2 regions of the Kocuria sediminis genome follow, and region 2 is predicted to be linked to the other one. Evidence: predicted binding sites of a transcription regulator. Region 2 holds the regulator's gene; the other holds the start of a gene.
What was found. Region 2 encodes HrcA, which represses chaperone genes, less so after heat shock. Its sites were predicted from a motif close to TTNGCACTCGNNNNNNNCGAGTGCNAA; they were not measured.

Region 1 (10,809 bases), on a different contig from region 2:
CCCGGCCGGTCAGGCGGTCGACCAGCTCCGGGAAGCCCCCGACCACGGCCTCGGCGGATCCGTCCATCCGGGCCGCGTAGGTCGACGTCGTCAGGACCATGTCCGGGTCGAGGCGCTCCGCGTAGTCGAGGGCCGCCTCGTTGCCCTCGTGGCACGCATCGCCCTCGGGCCGGACGGCGAAGGGGCAGCCGGGCTGCAGGACGGCGACGAGCTGCCAGCCGCGCTCCTCCGCCAGGGGGATCACCGCGCCCATGAACTGCTCCATGTGGGAGTTGCCGACCACCAGGACGGTGCGCTCGGGGTCCGGCACGGCCGGGGTCTGGCGGCAGTGCGGCTCGAGCAGCTCCTGCTCCGGGGCGAACCGCCCCGAGCAGGGCTCGGGCAGTCCCACCCACTCCTCCTGCAGCGCGGAGGCCAGCGGCAGCGTGGGCGCCCCCGGGTCGCCGCGGAACTCGAAGCCGGGCTGCAGCACGGCCGCCCCGGGACTGTTGCGGGCGGCCTCCTCCGCCAGCAGCGCGGCGCGCCGGGCGTCGGCCTGCTGCCAGGCCAGCACCGGCACGGCCACCAGGGCCAGGCTCACCGCCACCGACACCGCCAGGCGCCGCTTGGTGCGCTCTGGCCACGCCCAGCGCTGGAACGGGCGCTCCACCAGCTTCGTGGCCAGCACCGCCAGGGCCAGGGAGACGAGGATGATGACCAGCCCCGAGCGCGGCCCGGCCACCGGCCGGTCGCGCAGCACCAGGTAGGTGATCAGCAGCGGCCAGTGCACCAGGTAGAGGGCGTAGGAGGCGTCCCCCAGCCGCACCAGGGGTTTCGAGGCCAGGATCCGGTCCAGCCCGAACGGGGAGCCCGACCGTCCCGCGACGATGATCGCCGCGGCCGAGAGCAGCGGCCACAGCGCGATCCAGCCCGGGAACGCGCCCTGCACGTCGATGAGGACCCCGACCGAGACCATGCTGAGCAGTCCGGCCCAGCCCAGGGCCACGCGCGCCGCCCGCGGCGGGTGGAGGTAGGGCACCGCCAGGGCCAGCAGCGACCCCAGGGCGAACTCCCACAACCGGGTGCGGGTGTCGAAGTAGGCGAAGGCCTGCTGGGTGGTGGTGCTGTGCACCGACCACGCCAGGGAGACGGCGAGGATCCCGGCGAACAGCACCGCCAGCACCGGCACCGGCCGCCACCCCCGCCACCGGCCCAGCAGCCAGGCGGCGCCGAAGACCAGCGGCCACAGCAGGAACACCTGCCCCTGCACCGACAGCGACCAGAAGTGCTGGAACGGGGAGGCGGTGGAGTCGTCGGCGGCGTAGTAGTCGACCTCGGCCAGGGCCAGGGCCCAGTTCTCCACGTAGAACACGGAGGCCAGCGCCTCGGTGCGGATCCGGTCGATCCGCGCCTCCGGGTAGAACAGCCACGCGAGCAGCAGCGTGGCCAGCACGGTGAGCACGGCCAGGGGCAGCAGCCGCTTGAACACGTGCAGCCAGTAGCGGCCCAGGGCCAGCGGCTGCCCGGCCTCGAGCTTGCGCACGAAGGACAGGGTGAGGAAGAACGCCGAGATCAGCAGGAAGATGTCCACCCCGCCGGAGACCCGGTCGAGGAAGACGTGGTACAGCACCACCAGCAGCACCGCCACGAACCGCAGGCCCTGCACTTCCGGGCGGAACCCCGCGTAGCGGGCCACGCGCCGGGCCGTGGCCGTGTCGGCCGGGGCCGGGACCCCCTGCTCGCGAAGGCTGGTCATGGGCATCTCCTGGGAACACCGTGCCGCCGAGGGGCGCGGGCAGTGGTCGGATGGGACCCCCGCACTCTACCGGAGGCGGCCGGGCGCGGACGGCAACGGCCGACGGACCCGCCCCGCGCGGGCGGGACGGGTCCGTCGGACGGGCGGCGCGGGTCAGTGCTGGTGGCCGTGCCCCGCGTCCTCGGCGGGCTTGTCCGCCACGAGGGTCTCCGTGGTGAGCACGAGCGCCGCGATGGACGCGGCGTTCTGCAGCGCCGAGCGGGTGACCTTGACCGGGTCGATGATGCCGGCGGCGACCATGTCGACGTACTCGCCGGCAGCGGCGTCGTAGCCGTGGCCGGGCTCGAGGTCGGCCACGCGGGAGGCGACCACGGCCCCGTCCTGGCCGGCGTTCTGCGCAATCCAGTACAGCGGCTGGCGCAGCGCGCGGCGGACGATGCCCAGCGCGGTCGCCGCGTCGCCGGTGAGCCCGAGGTCGGACTCGTCGAGGACCTTCGCGGCGTGCACCAGGGCGGTGCCGCCGCCGGAGACGATGCCCTGCTCGAGGGCCGCGCGGGTCGAGGAGACGGCGTCCTCGATGCGGTGCTTGCGCTCCTTGGCCTCGACCTCGGTGGCCGCGCCGACCTTGATCACGGAGACCCCGCCGGCGAGACGCGCGAGCCGCTCCTGGAGCTTCTCGCGGTCCCACTCGGAGTCGGTGCGCTCGACCTCGGCGCGGATCGTGGCGACGCGCTCCTGGATCTGCTCCGGGGTCCCGCCGCCGTCGACCACCGTGGTGGTGTTCTTCGTGACCGTGACGCGCCGGGCCGTGCCCAGCTGCTCCAGGGTCACCTGGTCGAGGCTGATGCCGAGCTCGGAGGTGATGAACTCACCGCCGGTGAGCACCGCGAGGTCCTGCAGGATCGCCTTGCGGCGGTCGCCGAACCCGGGGGCCTTGAGCGCCACGACGTCGAGCGTGCCGCGCAGCTTGTTGACCACCAGGGTGGACAGGGCCTCGCCCTCGACGTCCTCCGCGATGATGGTCAGCGGCTTCTTGGCCTGGAGGACCTTCTCCAGCACCGGCATGAGCTCCTGCACGGAGGAGATCTTGCCCTGGTACAGCAGCACCAGGGAGTTCTCCATGACCGCTTCCTGGCGCTCGGCGTCGGTCACGAAGGACGGGGACAGGTAGCCCTTGTCGAACTGCATGCCCTCCGTGACCTCGAGCTCCACCTCGGTGCTGGAACCGTCCTCGACGGTGATGACACCGTCCTTGCCGACCGTCTCGAAGGCCTGGGCGATGAGCTCCCCGATGGCGGGGTCCTGCGCGGAGATGGTCGCCACGTGGGCGACGTTGACGCCCTCGACCGGGCGGGCGTTGTCCAGCAGGCGCTGCGCGACGGCCTCGACGGCCTTCTCGATGCCGCGCTTGAGGCTCAGGGGGTCCGCGCCGGCGGCCACGTTGCGCAGCCCCTCCTTGACGAGCGCCTGGGCGAGCACGGTGGCGGTGGTGGTGCCGTCGCCGGCGACGTCGTTGGTCTTGGTCGCCACCTCCTTGGCGAGCTGCGCGCCGAGGTTCTCGTAGGGCTCGTCGAGCTCGACCTCACGGGCGATGGTCACGCCGTCGTTGGTGATCGTGGGGGCGCCCCACTTCTTGTCGAGCACCACGTTGCGCCCGCGGGGGCCGAGGGTGACCTTGACGGTGTCGGCGAGCTTGTTGACGCCGTTCTCGAGGGACTTGCGGGCGGCATCGTTGAATGCCAGCTGCTTGGCCATGAGCGAAGAGCTCCTTCTGGGTGGCTGGTGGACCAGCGGGGTTCGGGGATCGGGAGCGGCGAAGGGTGCCCGCCGCGGGCCCGCCGGGAAAGCGGGGCGCGCGGCGGGCACCCTTCGTCAGGACTGCGCGGTGTGCGCGGGGTCTGCTGCGCCGGCTCTACTTCTCGACGACGGCGAGGACGTCGCGGGCCGGGAGCACCAGGTACTCCTCACCGTTGTACTTGACCTCGGTCCCGCCGTACTTGGAGAAGATCACGACGTCGCCCTCCTTGACGTCGACCGGGATGCGGTTGCCGGAGTCGTCGACACGGCCGGGGCCCACGGCGAGGACCTTGCCCTCCTGGGGCTTCTCCTTGGCGGTGTCCGGGATGACGAGACCGGAAGCGGTGGTCTGCTCAGCGGCGAGCGGCTGAACGACGATGCGATCCTCGAGGGGCTTGATGGAGACCGACACGATCTCTCCTTCTCTGTAGGCGTGGAAAGCGGTGGGCGACCGCGGGCAGGGCCCGCCGTCGTGCTTCGGGCCGGTTGGCGCACCAACCGTCGTCGCGGTGCCGATCGATCGCCTGGCCCTTAGCACCCTCACCCGGAGAGTGCCAAGGCCGACTATAGGAGTCGCCTAGCAGTCGGTCAAGGCGAGTGCCAGCGCGGCGGAGCGGCCGATCCGCGCGCGGCCCAATTAGGGCACGCCGGTGTTCTCCAATGATTTGCCTCACCCACCCGGAACACTCTAGGTTGAGCGGTAAGGCAACCCTTACCTCGGCCGAGAACCGGTGCCGCCCCCGACGTCCCGTGCCTCCGCACCGGGACGTCGCCACGTGCGCAGCCCCGCCGTGCGCCCCGCCGGGGGCGGCACGACGGGATCCGCACCCGAATCCCCGCACGAAGGAACACCATGAACCGCACCCAGTACCCGGCCGCCCTCCTCGCCGCCGTCAGCGCCCTCGCCCTCACCGCCTGCGGTGGGGCACAGGGCAGCGAGACGGCGTCCACGGAGCCCTCCGCCGCCTCCACGGCCGCGGTCGAGGTCGAGGACAACCACGGCACGCAGACCGTCGCCGCCCCGCCGGCGACGGTGGTCGCCACCGACAACCGCACCTTCGAGACGCTGGCCGACTGGGACGTCCGGCTGGCGGCCGCCCCGCGCGCCCTCATGCCGGACACCATCGCCTACGCCGGCGACGAGTCCGTCACCGACATCGGCAACCACCGTGAGCCCGACCTCGAGGCCGTCGTCGCGGCGGACCCCGACCTCATCGTCAACGGTCAGCGCTTCGCGGACTACCGCGAGGACTTCGCCGACCTCGTGCCGGACGCCACCGTCGTGGAGCTCGACCCGCGGGAGGACCAGCCCTTCGACGAGGAGCTGAAGCGGCAGACCTCGGTGCTGGGCGAGATCTTCGACCGCACCGCGGAGGCCGAGGAGATCAACGGCGCCTTCGACGCGGCGATGCAGCGCGTCGTCGAGGGGTACCGGCCCGGCGACACGGTCATGGCGGTCACCGTCTCCGGCGGCGAGATCGGCTACGTGGCCCCGGGCGTGGGCCGGACCCTGGGCCCGCTGTTCGAGATCTTCGACTTCACCCCGGCCCTCGAGGTCGAGGGCGCCAGCGACGACCACCAGGGCGACGACATCTCGGTCGAGGCGATCGCGGACTCGAACCCCGACTGGATCCTGGTGATGGACCGCGACGCGGCGATCGCCGCCGACGAGGCGGAGTTCACCCCGGCGCAGGAGGTCATCGAGAACGCCGAGGCGCTGCAGGACGTCACCGCGGTGCAGGAGGACAACGTGGTCTACATGCCCAAGGACACCTACACCAACGAGGGCATCCAGACCTACACGGAGTTCTTCGACACCCTCGCCGACGCCATGGGCGAGCAGGACTGACCCGGCGTGCGGACGACGGTGGCGGGGCCCGCGACAGCGGGCACCACCACCGTCCCGCGCCGGGCACGAGGCCGGAGGAGAGGCTCACCCATGACGACGACCACACCGCGACCCCGGAGCAGCACGGGAGGCAAGGGCGCGCTGTTCGACCGCAAGCTGCTCGCCGGCGCGCTCGGGGTCCTGGCGCTGCTGGCCGTCTCCCTCCTCACGGGGGTCTACGACGTCTTCGGCGCCGAGGGCGGCGGCGAGATGTTCGCCATCACGCGGATCCCCCGCACCGTCGCCCTGGTGCTCGCCGGCGCCGCCATGGCGATGTCCGGCCTGGTGATGCAGCTGCTCACGCAGAACCGTTTCGTGGAGCCCACCACGACGGGCACCACCGAGTGGGCGGGGCTCGGGCTGCTCGTCGTCACGCTCCTGGTGCCCACCGCGAGCCTCCTCACCCGGATGGCCGGGGCCGTGGCGGCGGCCTTTCTCGGGACCATGGTCTTCTTCCTCTTCCTGCGCCGGGTGTCCCTGCGCTCCTCCCTCATCGTCCCCATCGTCGGGATCATGCTGGGCGCGGTGGTCGGCTCCGCCTCGACGTTCCTGGCGCTGCAGACCGACATGCTGCAGAACCTGGGGGTCTGGTTCGCCGGCAGCTTCACCTCGGTGCTGCGCGGCCAGTACGAGGTGCTGTGGATCGTGCTGCTGGTCGGCGTCGCGGTCTTCCTCGTGGCGGACCGGCTCACCGTCGCCGGGCTCGGCGAGGACGTCGCCACCAACGTCGGCCTGAACTACCACCGGACCGTCCTGCTCGGCACCGGGCTGATCGCGGTGGCCACCGGCGTCGTGACCGTCGTCGTCGGCAATCTGCCGTTCCTGGGCCTCATCGTCCCCAACATCGTCTCGATGCTCCGCGGCGACGACCTGCGCAGCAATCTGCCGTGGGTGTGCCTGCTGGGCATCGCCATCGTGACGGTGTGCGACCTGATCGGGAGGATCGTCATCATGCCGTTCGAGATCCCGGTGTCGGTGATCCTCGGGATCGTCGGCGCCGTCGTGTTCGTCCACCTGCTCCTGAGGCAGCGTCGACGTGTCTGACGCCGTGCTCTCGACCCCGACGGCGGCGGCGGCAGCGGAACCGCCGGCGCCCGGCGCACGGCGCGGCGCCGGCGCCTTCCCCACGCCGCGGGCCCGGCGGCGGTACTGGACGGTCGTGGCCGTGCTGGCCCTCGCCTCGGCGGGCTTCGCCTTCGGCCTGCTCGCCTGGGACAACCCGATGCCGGTGGGCTCGGACGGCTTCTGGCGGATCGCGGAGCGCCGGGTCACCGGCGTCGTCATCATGGCGGTCGTGGCCTTCTGCCAGGCGATGGCCACCGTGAGCTTCCAGACGGCCACGAACAACCGCATCATCACCCCGTCGATCATGGGCTTCGAGTCCCTCTACGTGGCGATCCAGACCTCCACGGTCTACTTCCTGGGCGCCGCCGGGATCCTCGTCCTGCAGGGCGTGCCGCAGTTCCTCCTGCAGGTCGCCCTCATGGTGGCCCTGTCCCTCGCCCTCTACGGGTGGCTGCTCTCCGGGCGGTACGGGAACCTGCACGTCATGCTGCTCGTGGGGATCATCGTCGGCGGAGGACTCGGGTCGGTCTCAACGTTCATGCAGCGCCTGCTCTCCCCCGGCGACTTCGACGTGCTCTCCGCCCGGCTGTTCGGCTCCGTGACCAACGCCCACGCCGACTACCTGCCCGTGGCCGTCCCGCTGTGCCTGGTGGCCGGCGGCCTGCTGTGGTCCGGCTCCCGCCGGCTCGACGTGCTCTCCCTCGGGCGGGAGGCGAGCCTGAACCTCGGGGTGCGGCACCGCGCCGAGGTCATGCGCACGCTCTTCCTCGTCTCCGTCCTCATGGCGGTCTCCACCGCGCTGGTGGGCCCGATGACGTTCCTGGGCTTCCTGGTGGCGACCCTCGCCTACCAGTTCGCCGACACGTACGACCACCGCCGCGTCTTCCCGGTCGCGGTCCTCACCAGCTTCCTCGTCCTCACCGGCGCCTACTTCGTGCTCAACCACGTCTTCTACGCCCAGGGCGTGGTCTCGATCATCATCGAGCTCGTCGGCGGCTCCGTCTTCCTCTACGTCATCCTCCGAAAGGGCCGGCTGTGATCACCCTCACCAACGTGCGCAAGGACTACGGGGGCGAGGTCACCATCGGCCCCGTGGACCTGGAGATCCCCTCGGGCGGGATGACCGCGCTGGTCGGCCCCAACGGCGCGGGCAAGTCCACGCTCCTGACCATGATCGGACGGCTGCTCGGCCTCGACGCCGGCACCATCGACATCGCCGGCTACGACCTGGCCCGCACGAAGTCCAAGGACCTCGCCCGGATCGTCTCCGTCCTGCGCCAGGAGAACCACTACGTCACCCGGCTCACGGTGCGGCAGCTGGTCGGCTTCGGACGCTTCCCGCACAGCCACGGCCGGCTGACCGCGGTGGACGAGGAGGTCGTCAGCACCTACATCGACTTCCTGGGGCTGCGGCCGCTGGAGCACCGCTACCTCGACCAGCTCTCGGGCGGGCAGCGCCAGCGCGCCTACGTGGCCATGGTGCTGGCCCAGGAGACCGACTACGTGCTGCTGGACGAGCCCCTGAACAACCTGGACATGCGCCACGCCGTGTCGATGATGCAGCACCTGCGGCGGGCCTGCGACGAGATGGGCCGCACCATCCTGATCGTCCTGCACGACATCAACTTCGCCAGCCACTACGCCGACCGGATCTGCGCCGTGAAGGACGGCCGGATCGCCGAGTTCGGCGAGCCGCGGGAGATCATGGAGGACGCGGTCCTCAGCCGCGTCTTCGAGACCCCGGTGACGGTCATCGACGGCCCCCGGGGCCGGCTCGCCGCGTTCTACTGACCGGCCGGCGCCCGGGCGCCCCGGGCCGGAGCCGGGCCGGGGCCGGATAGGGTGGCCCCATGCGCGACGAGGCGACCGACATCGCACCCCTGCTCACGGACGAGGGGCGCCGGCTGCTCGCCGAGGTCGGCCCCTACGACGCCGACGACGCCCTCGCGGCGGCGACCCGGCTGCGGGCCCGGGGGCACGACGCCGAGCTCGTCTCCGCGGTGCTCACCCAGGCCAGGCTGCGCACGCGGGCGCGCGCGAAGTTCGGGGACTTCGCCGAGCAGATGCTGTTCACCCGGGCCGGCCTCGAGCAGGCCACCCGGCTGCGCGTGGCCGCCCTGCACGCCCGCCGCTTCGCCGACGCCGGCCTCGCCCACGTGGTGGACCTCGGCTGCGGCATCGGCGCCGACGCCCTCGCCCTGGCCTCCCTGGACCGGCGGGTCACCGCGGTGGAGCTCGACGAGACCACGGCCGCGGTGGCCCTGCTCAACCTCCGCCCCTTCCCCGAGGCCACGGTGCTGCACGCCGACGCCGAGTCCCTGGACCTCGACGCGCTGCCCGGCGGGCCGCCGGAAGGGATCTGGCTGGACCCGGCCCGGCGCGAGACGTCGTCGTCCGGGACCCGCCGGATCTTCGATCCCGAGGCGTTCTCCCCGCCGCTGTCCTTCGTCGAGGCGCTCGCCGCACGGGGGCTGCCCGTGGGGGTGAAGCTGGGCCCCGGCATCCCCCACGAGGCGGTGCCGCCCGGGTGCGAGGCGCAGTGGGTCTCCGACCGCGGGGACGTGGTCGAGGCCGTGCTGTGGTTCAACGCCGTGGCCCGCCCCGGGGTCCGGCGGGCCGCCCTCGTGCTCTCCGAGCACGGGTCCACGGAGCTCACCAGCCCGGAGGACCTCGACCCCGCCCACGCGGACGCGGTGGTGGGCCCGGTGGGGTCGTACCTCTACGAGCCGGACGGCGCGGTGATCCGCGCGGGCCTCGTCACCGACCTCGCCCGCCGGCTGGGCGCGCGGCTGATCCACCCGCGGATCGCCTACCTGAGCTCCGACGAGCTCGTCCGCACGCCGCTGGCCCGCGCCTACCGGGTGCGGGAGGTGCTGCCGCACACCGTCAAGGTGCTCAAGCGGTGGGTGCGGGAGCACGAGGTCGGCACCCTCGAGATCAAGAAGCGCGGCACCGACGTCACCCCCGAGCAGCTGCGCCGCCAGCTCGCGCCGAAGGGGCCCGGCCGGGCCACCCTCGTGCTCACCCGCACGGGCCCGGCCCCCGCCCCCGGCACCGCCCCGGGGGCGGGGGCCGGCGGCGGGGAGCGGCGCGTCGTGCTCGTCGTCGAAACCGTAGACTGAGGGCTCCGCGGGCGAACAGCCCCGCACCCGACCGGGCGATCCGGCCCGCCACCGCGCGGGCGAGCACGCCCGCAGAGCACGGAGGACCTGCCGCGTGGAGATCTCGTTCGCCCGCTCCGACCAGTCGACGCTGGGCGTCGAGTGGGAAATCGCCCTGGTGGACGGCACCACGGGCGACCTCGTGCCCCGCGGCCGCGAGACGTTCGAGGCGGTCCTGGAGGCCCACCCCGAGTGGGGCACCGACGGCGACCACCCGCAACTCACCGGGGAGTTCCTGCTCAACACCGTCGAGATGGTCACCGGGGTGTGCCGCGACGTCGCCCACTCCACCGAGCAGCTGGCGGCCATGATGGACGAGATCCGCAAGGTCACCGACCCGCAGGGCCTCGAGATCTTCGCCGCCGGCACCCATCCCTTCGCGCGCTGGCAGGACCAGCAGGTCACCGACAAGCAGCGCTACCACAAGCTCGTGGACCGGACCCAGTACTGGGGCCGCCAGATGGTCATCTACGGGGTGCACGTGCACGTGGGCCTGGACGCGCGGGCCAAGGCCCTGCCGGTGCTCGACGGGCTGCTGACCTACTACCCGCACCTGCTGGCACTGTCCTCCAACTCCCCCTTCTGGGCCGGGGAGGACACCGGCTACGCGTCCCAGCGCTCCATGATCTTCCAGCAGCTCTCCACCGCAGGGCTGCCCTACCACTTCCCCTCCTGGGACGCCTACGAGCAGTGCATCGAGGACATGGTCGCCACCGGCATCATCGAGGAGCTCAGCGAGGCCCGCTGGGACGTGCGCCCCGTGCCGCGGCTGGGCACCGACGAGGTGCGGTTCTGCGACGGGCTCTCGACCCTGTGGGAGGTCGGGGCGCTGACCGCCCTCACCCAGTGCCTCGCCGAGTCCCTGTCCCGCGACGTCGAGGCCGGCCGGGAGCCCGCCCGGCTGAGGCCGTGGCACATCCAGGAGAACAAGTGGCGGGCCGCCCGCTACGGCCTGGACGCCGAGGTGATCACCGGCCCGCACAACACCGAGCGTGACCTGCGCGAGGACCTCGTCGGCCTGCTCGACCGGCTCGAGCCCGTCGCCGCGCGGCTGGGCTGCGCGCAGGAGCTCTCCGACGTGGAGCGGATCCTGCGGGAGGGCGCCGGCTACCAGCGCCAGCGGGCCGTGGCCCGCGCCCACGAGGGCGACCTGCGCGCCGTCG
Region 2 (9,600 bases):
GGCAGGAAGCCCAGGCGCTCCCCCGCCTCCACCGCCGGGCGCGTGAGGATGATCCGGGAGACCTCCTTGGCCTGCAGCGCCTGGACGGCCTTGGCCATGGCCAGGTAGGTCTTGCCCGTGCCGGCCGGTCCGATGCCGAACACGACGGTGTGCTCGTCGATGGCGTCGACGTAGGACTTCTGGTGCAGGGTCTTGGGCCGGATCTTGCGGCCCCGGCTGGAGAGGATGTTCTGGGTCAGCGCCCCGCTGGGCCGGGCGGAGAGGTCCCGGCCGATCAGCTCGAGCAGCTGCGTGATCACCTGGGGGGTGATCGCGGTCTCGCGTCCGGCGAGGACCTTGAGCTCGCCGAAGAGCGTCGCGACGATCTGCACGGGGCCGCTCGGGCCCTCGATGCCGAGCTCCAGCTCCCGCGGGCGCGTCGAGAGGCCGGGAAAGGCCGTCTCCACCTGGCGCAGGGTGTCGTCCCCGGAGCCGAGGCAGCGGACCATGGTCTCGCGGTCGGGAAAGGTGATGACGGTGCGGGCCGTCAGTGGGTGCGTGGTGCCGGGCAGCGTCTCAGTCATGGGTGCGGCCCGTGGGGCCGTGCTCTCGCTCTCTCGATGGGTGCGGTTGGTCGGTGCGGGTGCCGCAGCGGGCACCGTGGTGCGGCGACGGGCGCCCCGCGGGGGCCGGCCCTGCTACCAGGGTACCGCGCGGCTCCGGCGCCCGGGCCCGCCCGGGCGGAGATTCCGATTTGGTATCGGTCACGGCGGAGCGGCCGTTCCGGGCGTGGGGCCTCCGGCCGCTGTGCTGGAATGGTCGGGTCCTCCGGCAGGGGGACGGGTGCGGCCCCCGGCCGGCCGCACCGGCATCCCCCATCGACCCCGCAGAGACGAGGTGCGCGTCCCCCCATGGCCCCTGACCTGTTCCGGTCCCCCGCCGGGCGCGCCCGCCGCCGCGCGGTCGCGCTGTCCACGGCATGCCTCGTCGTCCTGGCCGGGTGCGCCCCGGGGCCCGGGCCGGCGCCCCACGACGCCGTGCCCGCATCCGGCACGGCGCCCGCCTCCGCGGCTGCGGCCGCGCCCGGCCCGGCGCGCAGCGCCTCCGGCGCCGCGGGGGGGCAGCAGCGCGGTCGCCACCACGAAGGTCCCGGTCTACTGGGTGGGGGCGGCCGACGGGGAGCAACGGCTGTTCCGCGAGTTCCGGGACGCCACCGAGGGCCCGACGGCCGTGGACCCCATCGCGGCCGCGGCCGCGATGCTGACCACCGCCGCGCCCCAGGATCCCGGCTACCGCACCCTCTGGTCCCCGGCGGACCAGGTGGGCAGCTCCACGTCCCCGGACGGCACGATCACCGTCGACCTGCCCGCCGAGGCCTTCGGCACCGGCCTGGACGAGCAGGACGCGCGCCTGGCGCTCCAGCAGCTCGCCCACACCGTGACGGCGACGGCCAGCAGCACCGGGCTGCTCCCGCAGAACGCGGAGCCGGAGGTGGTGGTGCTCGTGGACGGCCGGGCCCGGGAGGAGGTCTTCGGCTCCGTCCGGCTCGACGGGCCCCTGCGGCCCGACGGGAGCCTGGAGGCGCCCCTGTGGCTGCTGGACCCCCAGGAGGGCCCGCACCCCGAGGGCGCCGTCGAGATCTCCGGCCGGGCCCTGGAGGGCGTGGGCGACTGCCGGTGGGCCGTCCGGGACGAGGACGGGGCGACGGTTGCCGGCGGCGCGGTCGGCACCACCGCGCGGGACGACGGGACGGTCGGGTTCCGCACGGAGGTCGAGCTGACCCCCGGCCGGTACGAGGTGGAGGTCACGGGCCGGGACGCCGAGGGCAGGACCGTGCGCGACGAGGACGCCGTGGAGGTCGTCCCGCGCTGAACGACCGGGCCCGCCGGGACGTGTGCGGGGCGGCCTGACCGGCTCAGCCGGGGACGCCGTCCCACCGGCCCAGCGCGGCGCTGAGCACGGCCAGGGCGACCGGCCCGGCGGTGGAGCTGCGCAGCACCTCGGGCCCGAGCCGCAGCGTCCGCGCCCCGGCGCCGGCCAGGGCCTCGAGCTCGCCCGGGGCGATGCCGCCCTCCGGACCGACGACGAGCACGATCCGCTCCGCCGCGTCCCAGGGCCGGTGCGGCCGGCCGAGCTGGTCCGCGAGGGAGTCACGGGCCTGCTCGTGCAGCACGACCCCGGCCGTGCCCGGCTGCCCCAGCAGGGCGGCGAGCTCGCGGGTGGTGCTCAGGGGCAGGACCTCGGGCCAGTGGGCGCGGCGGGACTGCTTGGCGGCGGCTGCCACCGTGTGCACCCACTTGTCGTGGCTCTTGGCGGCGCGCTCCTTCTTCCACCGCACGATGGAGCGCTCCGCCTGCCACGGCACCACCGCGTCGACGCCGAGCTCGGTGGCCGTCTCGACGGCCAGGAGGTCGCGCTCCCCCTTGGCGAGGGCCTGGGCGAGCACCAGCCGGGGCCGGCGGACCGGATCCGCGCTCACCGCGTCCAGGCGCACGTCCATGCTGTCCTTCCCGGCGGCGCACAGCTCCCCGGTCGCCCGCGCGCCCGCGCCGTCGACCAGCTCGAGGTGCTCACCGGGACCGAGGCGGCGCACGGTGACGGCGTGGCGGGCCTCCGGCCCGGTGACGGTGAGCACCGCGCCCGGGCCGAGCCCCTCGAGCCCGCCGGGCTCGACCTTGAAGACGGGCAGGCTCACAGGTCGAAGCGGTCCTTGAGCCGCGAGAAGAACCCGCCGGAACCGGCGGGGCTGTTCAGCGTGGTGCCGGTGGCCTGCTCCTCGCCGCGCAGCCGGGAGAGCTGCTCCAGCAGCTCGCGCTGCTCGTCGTCGAGCCCCGTGGGCGTCTCGACCTCGAGGTGGACGAACAGCTCGCCGCGGCCGCCGCCGCGCAGCCGCGTGGCGCCGAGGTCGTGCAGGGTGACCGTGTGACCCGTCTGGGTGCCCGGGGACACCGGCACATCGCGCTCCCCGTCGAAGGTCTCGAGGGTCACGGTGGTGCCCAGGGCCGCGGAGGTCATGGGCACGCGCACCCGGGCGTGCAGGTCGTCGCCCTGCCGCTCGAAGGTCGGGTCCGGGTCGACCTTGAGCTCGACGTAGAGGTCGCCGTTGGGTCCGCCGGCCGTGCCCGCCTCGCCCTGGCCGGAGAGGCGGATCCGGTTGCCCGAGGACACCCCGGCCGGGATCTTGACGGTGAGCGGGCGGCGGTCGCGCACCCGGCCCTCGCCGTAGCACTCGTGGCAGGGGTGCTTGATGACCGTGCCGAAGCCGTCGCAGGTGGCGCAGGGGGCCGCGGTCACCACGGTCCCGAGGATGGACTGCACCTGGCGCTGGACCTGGCCGGCGCCGTGGCAGACCTCGCAGGTCTCCGGGCGGGTGCCCTCCTGGCAGCAGCTGCCGTTGCAGGTGGGGCAGACCACCGCGGTGTCCACGGTGATCTTCTTCTCGGTGCCGAAGACCGCGTCCTTGAGGGACACGCGCACGTTGATCAGCGCGTCCTGGCCCTGGCGGGTGCGGGAGGCCGGTCCGCGCCGGCCCGCCCCGGAGCCGCCGGCGCCTTGGAAGAAGGTGTCGAAGATGTCCTGGAAGCCGAATCCGGTGCCCGGGAACCCGCCGCCGAAGCCGGTGTCGGTGCCGTTCTCGTTGCCGGTGGCGTCGTACACGCGCCGCTTCTCGGGGTCGGCGAGGACGTCGTTGGCGTGCGAGACGCGCTTGAACTCCTCCGCGGCCTCCGGGCTGGGGTTGACGTCCGGGTGCAGCTTGCGGGCCTTCTTCCGATAGGCCTTCTTGATCTCTTCCTGGCTGGCGTCGCGGGACACACCCAGGGTCTCGTAGTGATTGCTCACCGTGGTCCGTTCTGTCGAGAGGTCTGGTGGGAGTTCTGGTGCAGGGCCCCGGCACCCGGGGCCCGCGGGGGCTCAGCCCCCGAGGATACGGGAGAGGTAGCGGGCGACGGCGCGCACGGCCGCCATCGTGGACGGGTAGTCCATGCGCATGGGGCCCACGACCCCGACCTTGGACTGGGGCCCGTAGCCGGTGGCGACGACCGCCGCCTCGGACAGGGGTCCCGCGGCGTTCTCCGCGCCGATGCGCACGGCCACGCCGCGGGCGTCCTGCTCCATCTCGGAGAGCAGCCGGAGCATGACGACCTGCTCCTCGAGCGCCTCCAGCACGGGGCCGATGCTCAGGTGGAAGTCCCCGGTGGCGCGGGCGAGGTTGGCGGTGCCGGCCATGACCATGCGGTGCTCGGCCCCGCCCGCGGCCAGGGACCCGACGACCTCGGCCACCGTCTCGGCGGCCGGGCGCAGCTGGGGCGCCATGTCGGCGGTCATCGCCACGAGCGCCGCGGGCACCGCGGCCAGGGACCGGCCGACGGCCGCGGCCAGCACCCGGGCGCGCAGCTCGAGCAGCTGCGCCTCCTCCAGGGGGGCGGGCAGCACGGCCACGCGCTGGGCGACCCGCCCGTTGGTGGGGATGAGCACCACGAGCACCCGGCCCGCACCGAGGTCGACGACCTCCACGTGGCGCACCGTCACCCCGGACGCGTGCGGGTACTGCACGACCGCGACCTGGTGGGTGAGCTGCGCGAGCAGGCGCACGGTGCGCTCCATGACGTCGTCGATGTCGGCGGCGTCGTCGAGCAGGCTCTGGATGGCCCGGCGCTCCGGGCCGGAGAGCGGCTTGACGGCCGCGATCTGGTCCACGAACGTCCGGTAGCCCTTGTCGGTGGGGATCCGGCCCGAGCTCGTGTGGGGGGCCGTGATCAGGCCCTCCTCCTCGAGCGCGGCCATGTCGTTGCGCACGGTGGCGGAGGAGACACCGAGCCGGTGCCGCTCCACGAGGGCCTTGGAGCCCACGGGCTCCTGGAAGTGCACGTAGTCCTCCACGATGGCCTGCAGGATCTGCAGTCGTCTCGGATGGTTCACGTCGCTCCTCCCCGTTCGTCTCCCCGGCACCCGGGCCGCCTGGCACTCGGGCGGCCACAGTGCCAGCGCGATCCAGTGTAGCCCCCGTGTCCGACCCCCGGCCGCGCCCGCCCGGTTTGGTACGCTTCCGGCTGATCCGCGCCGGACGGGCGGGACCGCGACCGGGAGGACGACCATGAGCGACTACGGCTGGGGGCCGCGCAGCCTCGACGACGCGGGCCTCTCCCGGCGGAAGCCAGCCTCCGCGGAGGTGCCGGTCGCGCCCGGGCTGCTCCTGGAGGACGTCACCACCGGCTGGGTCGGGGCGGTCGTGTCCCTGGAGACGATCGGCGGGATGCGGGTCATGGGGCTGGAGGACCGCCGCGGCCGGGTCAAGGCGTTCCCGCTGGGACCGGGCTTCCTGCTGGAGGGCGAGCCCGTCGTCGTCGTGGAGCCCCGCCGCGCCCCGGCTGCGAAGCGGCCCGGGCGCACCCGTTCCGGCTCCGTGGCCGTGGAGGGGCTGCGGGCGAGCACCGCCAAGGCCTCCCGCGTCTGGGTCGAGGGCTACCACGACGCCGAGCTCGTGGCCAAGGTCTGGGGGCACGACCTGGCCGTCGAGGGCATCGTCGTGGAGCCGCTGCACGGCGTCGACGACCTGGCGGCGGCGGTGCAGGAGTTCGGACCGGGCCCGGGCCGGCGGCTGGGCGTCCTCGTGGACCACCTCGTGCCCGGCTCCAAGGAGTCCCGGATCGCCGAGCGGACGATGCGCCTGCCCGGGGCGGCCGGCAACGTGCTGGTGCTGGGCCACCCGTACGTGGACATCTGGCAGGCGGTCCGGCCCCGGGTCCTCGGCGTCGAGGCGTGGCCCGTGGTCCCGCGGGGCACCGACTGGAAGACCGGCGCCGCCGCGGCCCTCGGCTGGCCGCACCGCACGCCCGGGGACCTCGGCCGGGCGTGGCAGCACATCCTCTCCCGGGTGGACAGCTACGCCGACCTCGAGCCCGCCCTCCTGGGGCGCGTCGAGGAGCTCATCGACTTCCTCACCGCCCCGGGGGCCTGAGCCCGCCCCGGGGCCGGCGCGACCGACGTCACGTCATACAGGCACACGTGCGCGGGGCGGCCCCGTGCAACTTCCGAACCGGCCGGTAGAATCGAGCCACGCCATCCGCCGACCGCAGCCGTGCCGCGGTCCCACCTCCGAAGGACTTCCGTGCCCGTGCAGACCGACCCCCGATCGAGCCACGAGAACGCCGAGGCCCCGTTCGAGGGCCTCTCCCCCGTGGCGCAGCCGCTCACCGTCGCCGAGGACCACCAGTGGGCGACCCTGGCGCACTTCGCCGGGGTGGTCGGCTTCGTGCCCTCGTTCCTCATCCACCGCGTCTTCCGCGGCCGGGGGCGGTTCACCGAGCAGGAGTCGCGGGAGGCGATGAACTTCACCCTGCTGCCCACCCTGGTGGTGGTCGCCGGCGTGCTGCTCGCGCCCGTCCCGTTCGTCGGCTGGCTCTTCGCGCTCGCCGCCGCGGCCGCGTGGCTGCTGCTGGCCGTCGGCTCCCTGGCCGGCGGCATCCGGGTCAACCACGGGGAGCCGTACCTCTACCGGTTCAACACCCGTCTGTACGACCGGCTCGCCGAGACGCTGCGCGAGCGGTCGCGGGAGCGCGCCGCCCGCCGCTGAGGCACCCGCGGGCCGGCCCGGCGGGGTCGTCCCGGCCCGTCAGCCGAGCAGGCGCCGCACCACGGCGTCGCCCAGGAGCCGGCCCCGCAGGGTGAGCACGAGCGTCCCGCGCAGCGCCGGCCCGGGCTCCACGAGCTCGTCGGCGATCAGTCCGGCCACCGCGGCGCGCCCGTCGTCGTCCAGGGCCGCCAGGGGCAGGCCGTCCCGGATCCGCGCCTCGAGCATCACGCGCTCGAGGTGACGGGTGTCCGCGTCGAGGATCTCCCGCCCGGCCGCGGGGGACTCCCCGGCCCGCACCCGGTTCGTGTAGGGCACCGGGTGCTTGAGGTTCCACCAGCGCGTCCCGCCCACGTGCGAGTGGGCGCCGGGGCCGATCCCCCACCAGTCCTGGTTGTGCCAGTACGCGAGGTTGTGCCGGCTGCGGTGGGCCCGGGCGTCGGCGCCGCGGGCGGTCCGGGACCAGTTGCTCACCTCGTACCACTCGTAGCCGGCCTCGCCCAGGATCCGGTCGGCCAGCTCGTACTTGTCGGCCTGGTCGTCCTCGTCGACCGGCGGGACCTCCCCGCGCCGCATCCGGGCGGCCAGCCGGGTGCCGTCCTCGATGATCAGGGAGTAGGCCGAGACGTGGTCGGGCTCGTAGCCCACGGCCGTGCGCAGCGAGTGCTCCCAGTCGGCCAGGGTCTCCCCCGGGGTGCCGTAGATCAGGTCCACGCTCACGCCCAGTCCCGCCTCGCGCGCCCAGGCGACCGCCCGCGGCACGTTGTCGGGGTCGTGGGTGCGGTCCAGGACGGCGAGGACGTGCGGGGCCGCGGACTGCATGCCGAAGGACACCCGGGTCACCCCGGCCTCCGCGAGGACCCGCAGGGACCGCGGGGTCACCGAGTCCGGGTTGGCCTCGGTGGTGACCTCGGCGCCCTCGGCGAGGCCGAAGCTTCCCCGGGCCTGCGCCAGGACGGCGGCGAGGTCCTCGGCGGGCAGCAGCGTGGGGGTGCCGCCGCCGAAGAACACGCTGTGCAGGGGCCGGGCGGCCACGCCGGAGTCCTCCAGCACCCGGCGGGCCCAGCGCACCTCCGCCGCGGCGTCGGCGGCGTAGGCGTCCTGGGACACCCCGTCGCCCAGCTCCACGGCCGTGTAGGTGTTGAAGTCGCAGTACCCGCAGCGGACCGCGCAGAACGGCACGTGCACGTAGAGGCTGAGCGTGCGCTCGGCGGAGCCCACGGCGGCGGAGGCCGGCAGCCGGCCGTCGAGCGGTGCGGGCAGGCCCTCGGGCTGGGCGGGGGCCACTACTTCTTCTTGTCCTTCGCCCCGGCCTCGTCGGAGGACAGCGCCGCCACGAACGCCTCCTGGGGGACCTCCACGCGGCCCACCATCTTCATCCGCTTCTTGCCCTCCTTCTGCTTCTCGAGCAGCTTGCGCTTGCGGGAGATGTCGCCGCCGTAGCACTTGGAGAGCACGTCCTTGCGGATGGCCCGGATGTTCTCGCGCGCGATCACCCGGGAGCCGATGGCGGCCTGGATGGGGACCTCGAACTGCTGGCGCGGAATGAGCTCGCGCAGCTTGCCGGTCATCATCACCCCGTAGGAGTAGGCCTTGTCCCGGTGGGTGATCGCGCTGAACGCGTCGACCGGCTCGCCCTGCAGGAGGATGTCCACCTTGACGAGGTCGGCGGCCTCCTCCCCCTCGGCCTTCCAGTCCAGGGACGCGTAGCCCTTGGTGCGGGACTTCAGCTGGTCGAAGAAGTCGAAGACGATCTCGGCCAGCGGCAGCCGGTAGCGCAGCTCGACCCGGTCCTCGGAGAGGTAGTCCATGCCCTTGAGCTGCCCGCGCTTGGACTGGCACAGCTCCATGATGGCGCCGATGAACTCCGAGGGCGCCAGCACCGTGGCGGCGACCATGGGCTCGCGGATCTCGGCGATCTTCCCCTCGGGGAACTCGGAGGGGTTCGTGACGACCCGCTCGGAGCGGTCCTCGAGGGTGACGTTGTAGCTCACGGACGGGGCGGTGGAGATCAGGTCGAGGTTGAACTCGCGCTCCAGGCGCTCCCGGACGATCTCCAGGTGCAGCAGGCCCAGGAACCCGCAGCGGAAGCCGAAGCCCAGGGCCGCGGAGTTCTCCGGCTCGTAGACCAGCGCGGCGTCGTTGAGCTGGAGCTTGTCCAGGGCGTCGCGCAGCACCGGGTAGTCGGAGCCGTCGATCGGGAACAGACCCGAGAAGACCATCGGCTTGGGGTCCTCGTAGCCGCCCAGGTTCTCGGTCGCGGGGCGCTGGTGGTTGGTCACGGTGTCGCCCACGCGGGACTGGCGCACGTCCTTGACGCCGGTGATCAGGTAGCCCACCTCCCCCACGCCCAGACCCTCGGTGGGCTTCGGCTCGGGGGAGATGACGCCGATCTCCAGCAGCTCGTGCTGGGCGCCGGTGGACATCATCCGGATCCGCTCCCGCGGGACGAGCCGGCCGTCGACCACTCGGACGTAGGTGACCACGCCGCGGTAGGTGTCGTAGACGGAGTCGAAGATCATGGCCCGCGACGGGGCGTCGGCCCGGCCCTCGGGGTGCGGGATCTCCTGGACGATCCGGTCCAGGAGCGCCTCCACGCCCTCCCCGGTCTTGCCGGAGACCCGCAGCACGTCCTCGGGCTCCACGCCGATGAGGTTGCCCAGCTCCTGGGCGTACTTCTCCGGCTGGGCCGCGGGGAGGTCGATCTTGTTCAGCACCGGGATGATCGTGAGGTCGTTCTCCATGGCCAGGTAGAGGTTGGCCAGCGTCTGGGCCTCGATGCCCTGGGCGGCGTCCACCAGCAGCAGCGCGCCCTCGCAGGCGGCCAGGGACCGGGAGACCTCGTAGGTGAAGTCGACGTGGCCGGGGGTGTCGATCATGTTCAGGGCGAAGTCCTGGCCGTCCACGTTCCAGGGCATCCGCACGGCCTGGGACTTGATCGTGATCCCGCGCTCGCGCTCGATGTCCATCCGGTCCAGGTACTGCGCCTTCATCTCCCGCGGCGTCACCACGCCCGTGGCCTGCAGCATGCGGTCCGCCAGGGTGGACTT

Region 1: groES (co-chaperone GroES) is a predicted target of HrcA. The motif match lies at 4,110-4,136, and genes of this name have one in related genera.

What each region holds. Positions count from the first base shown of each region.
Region 1 is NZ_WOGU01000026.1:515-11,323, forward strand. It holds gene GMA12_RS17650 (acyltransferase family protein) at 1-1,735, opposite strand, end outside; gene groL (chaperonin GroEL) at 1,889-3,490, opposite strand; gene groES (co-chaperone GroES) at 3,648-3,944, opposite strand; gene GMA12_RS17665 (siderophore ABC transporter substrate-binding protein) at 4,386-5,381, shown strand; gene GMA12_RS17670 (ABC transporter permease) at 5,472-6,464, shown strand; gene GMA12_RS17675 (iron chelate uptake ABC transporter family permease subunit) at 6,457-7,524, shown strand; gene GMA12_RS17680 (iron ABC transporter ATP-binding protein) at 7,521-8,276, shown strand; gene GMA12_RS17685 (class I SAM-dependent methyltransferase) at 8,336-9,607, shown strand; gene GMA12_RS17690 (glutamate--cysteine ligase) at 9,702-10,809, shown strand, end outside.
Region 2 is NZ_WOGU01000004.1:95,107-104,706, forward strand. It holds gene GMA12_RS06130 (PhoH family protein) at 1-563, opposite strand, end outside; gene GMA12_RS19520 (GerMN domain-containing protein) at 1,141-1,851, shown strand; gene GMA12_RS06140 (16S rRNA (uracil(1498)-N(3))-methyltransferase) at 1,895-2,674, opposite strand; gene dnaJ (molecular chaperone DnaJ) at 2,671-3,819, opposite strand; gene hrcA (heat-inducible transcriptional repressor HrcA) at 3,892-4,899, opposite strand; gene GMA12_RS06155 (DUF3097 domain-containing protein) at 5,075-5,938, shown strand; gene GMA12_RS06160 (DUF4870 domain-containing protein) at 6,089-6,553, shown strand; gene hemW (radical SAM family heme chaperone HemW) at 6,593-7,837, opposite strand; gene lepA (translation elongation factor 4) at 7,837-9,600, opposite strand, start outside.